2 regions of the Pseudoalteromonas sp. 2CM37A genome follow, and region 2 is predicted to be linked to the other one. Evidence: riboswitches for the same ligand, from Rfam matches in the RefSeq annotation. Region 2 holds a riboswitch; the other holds the start of a gene.

Region 1 (3,417 bases), on a different contig from region 2:
CTCATAATATACTCGCGAATAGCGGGGCCTAGTGCACATCGCCCATCGCCTCCTCTTGAAAAAGGCGTGGCGCCTGAGCCTTTTAACTGAATATCCCACAGCTGATTTTTATCATCGCTGATAGCACCCAGTAAGTGCGCTCGCCCATCACCCAAGCGCGGCGAAAAGTGCCCAAACTGATGCCCAGAATAGCCAAGCGCTACAGCATTTACCGGTTGTGGCTCGTTACCAGCAAAAGTACTGGCGCGCAGCGCTGGCTCAACATCTATATTAAACTGCTGTGCTAACGCTTCGTTCCACAGCAGCAATTGCGGGGCAGCAACGCTTGAAGGACTGTCCTCTATTGCGAAGTTATCTGCTATGTCTGTGTATCTTGGCACTAGTTTCATAGTTAATCCTCTGTTTGTTGGCTTATGCCTACGCGATTGTCGCCCACGCTGTAAGCCACAATTAAGCTAAGTTCTTGCAGGCTCAAACCACTTTGCTTTTGCATTTCGTTAAAAAAAGCCTGTGCGGCAGTGAGTGATTTTTTAGTCTGCAGGCCGCCATCGATAATTTTGTGCGCTCTTAGGTAACTTTCTACATCTCGCGAAAGTAAAAAAGTATCTTTACCAAGCGCTCTTAAGGCATACGGGCCTGTATTGCCACCCAAACGGGCGCCGTGTTTTTTTAAATGCGCCCATAAACCAATAATGTCATCGCCTGGCCAGTTAGCTACAAACTGGCTAAAACTGCCATGTTGCTGAGCTATTTCGTGGATCATGTAGGCATTTTCAGGAATTGTTTTTACTTTTTTATAATTACGAATAATGCGCTCATCAGTTGCTTTTTGCTCGAGCATATCGGGCGGCATCATAAGTAATTTATCAACACTAAACTGCCAAAAAACCTCTCTAAAACCTGGCCATTTACTGTTTATTACCGACCAGTAAAACCCGCTTTGAAATACTTTACGGGTAAACTCTTCAAGCCAATCGTCGTCACTTAATGCGCTTAATGCTTTTTTAGATAAGGGTTTTGCGAGTAATAACTTAAGCATTTTTTCAGAACCTTTTCGCTCTACTGCTCGCTTATAAATATCGCTAAATTTTTCCATACTTATTAAATACCTCATCACTGCTCATAGGGTTAGTTTACGAGAAAAGCAGCTAATACGTAACCACCCACATTTTCGATGAACTAATCTGTATCCTGCAACTTGACACCTAGACGGCTAAAATGTTTTAATCGCCGCAATTACCCTATTTAAATTGTATTTTGTTAAACCTTTTGCGGTTAAACAAAATACAAAGGGCTAGAAGAGGTGCGTTATTCAGGTAGCGTATGTTAGGAGCGCAAACTCCAGTGAGCATATGTGAGGGGAATACCGCCGAGAGGTAAACGCTTTTGCGAAGCAATTACTTCGGGCGACTAGGTTGAATCCTAGCGACTGTCACCAATAGCTGTTTTAGAGCAGCTTATTAGTTTGGTGGAGAGCTTCTGGTCTTAAATAATAAGGCCGTGCGCCCTATTATTTTAAGCCCATTCGCTCTTCGAATACTGTTCGAACGACGTTAATGCGGCTCACATCATACAGCCTCCTTAATATCTCGAACACCTTATAGGTTCGTAAGAGATGATTCACAACTTCAATTTAGACGACTACGCACTGTGGACAGCGCTTGTTACGCCGTTTGATCAACTAGGTAATGTTGACTACGACACGCTCACAACACTTGTTAGCGAACAAGAAGCGGCACACAACGGTATTTTACTGCTCGGTAGCACAGGTGAAGGCTTAGCCCTTACGCTTAAAGAGCAGCAAGGCATTGTTGAGCACGTGTGCCAATTAAAACCCAGTGTACCGCTTATGGTTGCTGTTGGTGGTAGTAACTTGGCCCAACAAAAAGAATGGGTTAGCTACTGTAACCAATTACCTATTCACAGCTACTTATTAGGCTCGCCTCTTTATGCAAAACCAGGGGCTGTAGGTCAAACACATTGGTACGAAAGCTTATTAAACGAAAGCGCGCATCCGTGTATGTTGTACAACGTACCTGGGCGCAGCGGTGTAAGCATTCCTATCGAAACCATTGAAAACTTAAAAGCGCACCCAAAACTGTGGGCTTTAAAAGAAGCCAGTGGCAACATCACCCAATTTGAAGCATACCGACAAGCCGCGCCTAATTTAGCGCTATACAGTGGCGACGATGCACTTATGCCCTACTTTGCTCAAGCAGGTGCAAAAGGCTTAGTTTCGGTTGCGGCCAATGCATGGCCTTTGCAAACACACGAATTTGTAAAGCGCAGCCTAAGCGGTCAACACCCCAATTTATTTGCTCAGTGGACTCGCGCTATTAATAGCCTATTTGCTGTAGCAAACCCTATACCCGTTAAAGTGCTAATGCACCAGCAAGGGCGTTTAAATAGCCCACTGTTGCGTCCACCTTTAACGCATCTTGAGTTAACGCAAACCGATTGCATTACCACTGCAAACGACACCATTTTATCTTGGCATTAAACACAGGTTTTTATAATGAGCTGGTTAGAACTACTAAATAATTTAGAATCGGGCGCAGTACGCGCAGCATCACAAAACGAAAGCGGCCAATGGGAAGCTAACGTAGAAGTAAAACAAGGCATTTTAGAAGCCTTTAAAAATGGCACTAACACCGAGTTTGCAGGCGGGTTTGTTGATAAGCACAACCTTGCACCACAAGAATTTAGCACTGACGATGGCGTGCGTATGGTACCAGGTGGCACCAGTGTTCGCCGCGGTGCCTACGTAGCTAAAGGCACTATTATTATGCCACCAGCGTACGTAAATATTGGCGCATACATCGACGAAGGTACTATGGTTGATAGCCACGCATTAGTGGGTTCATGTGCACAAGTTGGTAAAAATGTACATTTAAGCGCAGCTGTTCAACTTGGTGGTGTACTTGAGCCAATTGGGGCAAGCCCAGTCGTGGTTGAAGACGATGCGTTTATTGGCGCAGGTTGTGTCATTGTTGAAGGCGTAGTGGTTAAAAAAGGCGCGGTACTTGCCCCAGGTGTGCGTTTATCTGCCACTATTCCGGTTTACGACTGTGTTAACGAGCGCCAGCTAGATAAAGGCGAGCCAATTCCAGAGTACGCTATTGTAATACCAGGCTCTCGCCCTGCGTCTAACGAATGGGCTCGTGAGCAAGGCTTAAGCATGTCGTGTGCACTCATTGTTAAATACCGCGACGAGCAAAGCGATGCATCGTTATTGCTAGAAGAGGTTTTACGATAATGAGCTTTTTGAGCACGCCTATCAAGGCCGCCGTAAATACACTTACTCAGCAACTTGATACACCTTTTTTTGTTTACGACTTAGACAAACTAAACGCACACCTTACCCGTTTAGTTGCGCAAACCGATGTAAAGCTTTGGTATGCGGTAAAAGCCAATCCG
Region 2 (3,417 bases):
TTTTTCATCGCTTTGGCTAATGTGAATTTCACTGTCGCTGACTAGTTTTTGATATAAAAATAGCATTTCGTCGGCGTCTAATTCTGGGTAGCTTTCATCTAAAAATTGCAGTAATGGCTGGGGCTTTTTACGTTTTTTATTAAAGCGTTTTGCAAAGCTTGTTTTAACATCGTGGTAATCAGGAATGTTTGGCGTAACAAATGCCGGCACGTCTTGTTGCTCTGGGAGTTGGTATTCTTCGTGTTCAAATTCTACCAAGCTTGCCATATAGGCAACTATATGACGCTGCTGGCCAAGCGAATAACGCTGCGCATCGCTTACAAAATTTGGTTGTACCGCGCTTAGCATGTTGTCTACGCCATTTTTACGCACAAGGCCAAGCACTTTTGCTGCCTGGCGGGTAATTAGGTTATTACGGCGTAGCTCTTCGCGCAGTGGCATAAGCATATCGGCACTTTTGCGTAAGCTTTCTCGGCCAACTAAATGCATTTCGAGTATCCGAGTACGCAATTGCTCAAGCATACGTTTGTCGTTGTAGGCTTTGCCTGAGCGTTCAATGTGCTCTATTTGCTTACTTATTTGCTGCTCAATAAGTGTAAAACAGGCATGAAAGTCACCGCGAATATCGACCATTTCAAGCATCGGCTCTATGTATTCGTCAAAGGCTTCTATTACCGCTTTGTAGCGCTTTTGCAAAGATTGCACCGCGTGATCAGATTTAGCTTGCTCAACAATGTTTAAAATAGCGTTTTCGTTGTGCGCGTAAAGCTTCATTATTTTACGTACCCGATCATCCATAATGCGGCTATAGCGGCGTAAATCGTCAAAGTCTTCTATTTCGCCGGCATTATCTAATCGGTTTCCTAGGCGTGCTAAATCATCAACCAAAACGCTAATTTCTTGTGCTAAACCTAGGTGTTCTTCTTGTAATAAAAAGGTCGCAAAATCGGCAATGGCGCGGTTTATTTCAAGCTGGGATGATTTAGCCAATGGAATAAGTATATCTTGATTGAGCAAACGGTTAGTTTCTTTGTATATGCGCTCGTTTGTCCATGTGGGCTGTTTTTGCTTAATGGCGTTTTGCACGTCTTTGAGGCTAAAGTCGGCCATTTTAAAACGTTTAAATAATAGCTCTAAAACACTCCAATGTTCGTTAAGGGTGTTAAGCAGCTTTTTAGCTGGGATCATAATGCGGTGATACATCCTAGTAATGAGTTAACTACGCTTAAAGCAGAGCGTAGTTTTTATATTTTTATAATAAAAAGTACTCGTTATTAACTGGCTTAATTTACACATTTTTTTAGCTGGCGTACAGGCGAGTTACATTAAGCGCTGTAAAAGTAGCCAGCAATGTAAACCCGGGCTAAATTATTCGCGTTATATTAACTAAAACACCTTGACAGCTAGACGTCTAAACGATAACTTTCAAAGCCCCGCTACACAGTGGGGTTTTGTTTTATTAGCCACAGGTTAATACAACATTCAGAAGAGGTGCGATACTTAGGTATTTAATGGTAGGTGACGAACGCCCATAACCATTAAAGAGGGAAGTACTCGCCGAGGAAAACAAGGTTACGTCAACCGTGTTTTTCGGTTTATGGGGCTGAATCCCCAAAACTGTCACCAACTTAGGTGGAGAGCTTCTGGCAGCGGACACATCTTATTTGCATTCCTTTGCCAAGTTCTTCTTGTTTTTTAGCGGTTTGGATACCGCGAAAGGAGACGAAATGACTACCCAATCAGTGCCACAAACAGTATCAGGCGCAAAATCAGATTACATCGTTGCCAAATTTGGCGGAACCAGTGTTGCAAACTTTGAAGCGATGAGTCGCTGCAGCGAAATTATTGTTGCAGATAAAAGCGTACGTATTGTAGCTGTGAGCGCCAGTGCCGGCGTAACTAACCACTTAGTTGCACTGTGCAAACCCGACCTTAGTAAAGAGCAGCGCCAAGCACACATCGATGGCGTATTGGCTATTCAACAGGCTATTTTAGATGAGCTGTCGCTTGATGCCGATTTAGCGGTGGGTTTTAACGAGACGTTAAAAGCATTTCAAACGTTAGCCCTTGAAACACTCACCACTGATCAACAACACGATGAGCTGCTTAGCTTTGGCGAGCGTTTATCGTCTTATTTATTTGCTCAAGTGCTGCGCTTAAAAGGCTTAAATGCAGATAGGTTTGATGTACGCAAAGTGCTTAAAACTGATAGCCAATTTGGTAAAGCAATGCCCGATGTTGCGGCCACTGAACAAGCTGCTAAAGACCTGTTAATTCCGTTATTAGATGAGCAAGTAATAGTTACACAAGGGTTTATTGGTAGTGATGAATTTGGCCAAACCACAACGCTTGGCCGTGGTGGCTCTGACTACAGCGCGGCGTTATTAGCAGAGGCTATTAACGCCAAAAGTGTACATATTTGGACCGATGTAGTGGGTATTTTTAGCACCGACCCGCGTTTATGCGCTAAGGCAACGCCAATTGCCCGTTTAAGCTTTGATGAAGCCGCAGAAATGGCTACATTTGGCGCAAAAGTATTGCACCCTGCGACAATTTTACCAGCAAGCCGTAGCCATATTAATGTATTTGTAGGCTCTAGCCGCGAGCCAGAGCGCGGGGGGACGTGGATTGAGCGTGAAAAATCGCAGCAGCCAGGTATTCGTGCCGTTACGCAGCGTAAAAACCAAATATTGCTAACGCTTAAAAGCCCAGAAATGTTATTAGCAAGTGGCTTTTTGGCCCGTGTATTTACTATTTTAAGTGAATTTAATATATCGGTAGATTTAGTTACTACCTCAGAAATTAGTGTTGCCATAACCCTAGATAACGCGCCTAATGCCTCGCGACCTGAGCTTGAGCAAGCGTGTTTAGATAAATTGGCCGAATTTTGTCATGTATCGGTTGAAAATAACTTAACCTTAGTGGCGCTTATAGGGTCTGAAATACAGCTACGCCAGCACGAAATGAACTTAATGAACGTATTAAAAGAGTTTAATATTCGATTAATTTGTCATGGTGCAAGTAAGCACAACTTATGCTTTTTAGTAGAGCAAAGCGAATCAGATACCGTGGTACAAGCAATACACAGCCGCTTATTAGAAAGCGCTGCTTAAGCTTTTAAAGCCAAGTTATTAAGTATCCAAGTTATTAAGTATAAAGCACCGCCAGTCGGTGCTTTTTTTATGCGCCACGCTTATATCAAACTCCTCATTGGCAACCGTTATGGTGTTACTCGATGCTGTAAGGTTTAACAAAGAAAATTCATCAAATACATTTGGGTTAAGCAACTGCGCTATTGGGCGGCTAGTTGCTTTAGCGAGTGCCTCTTTTAAGGTCCAAATTCTAAAAAAGCGGTTGGCTTGCTCTTTTATAGCCAAAGGCGCGGTAATTAAGGCAATTTCAGCCTTATGATAAAAA

Evidence for each region. A riboswitch is a leader RNA that binds a small molecule or an ion and turns the genes downstream of it on or off. The one in region 2 is predicted to bind lysine.
Region 1: it holds a riboswitch for lysine, as region 2 does, so the genes downstream of both, dapA (4-hydroxy-tetrahydrodipicolinate synthase) here and lysC (lysine-sensitive aspartokinase 3) in region 2, are expected to answer to the same signal.

The regions. Positions count from the first base shown of each region.
Region 1 is NZ_JALNTJ010000007.1:73,691-77,107, forward strand. Features, by position in the region: gene MTF68_RS15335 (protein adenylyltransferase SelO family protein) at 1-389, opposite strand, end outside; gene MTF68_RS15340 (DNA-3-methyladenine glycosylase I) at 392-1,096, opposite strand; lysine riboswitch at 1,291-1,487, shown strand; gene dapA (4-hydroxy-tetrahydrodipicolinate synthase) at 1,616-2,500, shown strand; gene MTF68_RS15350 (2,3,4,5-tetrahydropyridine-2,6-dicarboxylate N-succinyltransferase) at 2,516-3,256, shown strand; gene MTF68_RS15355 (PLP-dependent decarboxylase) at 3,256-3,417, shown strand, end outside.
Region 2 is NZ_JALNTJ010000001.1:735,556-738,972, reverse strand. Features, by position in the region: gene MTF68_RS03305 (hypothetical protein) at 1-1,188, opposite strand, end outside; lysine riboswitch at 1,479-1,651, shown strand; gene lysC (lysine-sensitive aspartokinase 3) at 1,728-3,113, shown strand; gene MTF68_RS03295 (4'-phosphopantetheinyl transferase superfamily protein) at 3,132-3,417, opposite strand, start outside.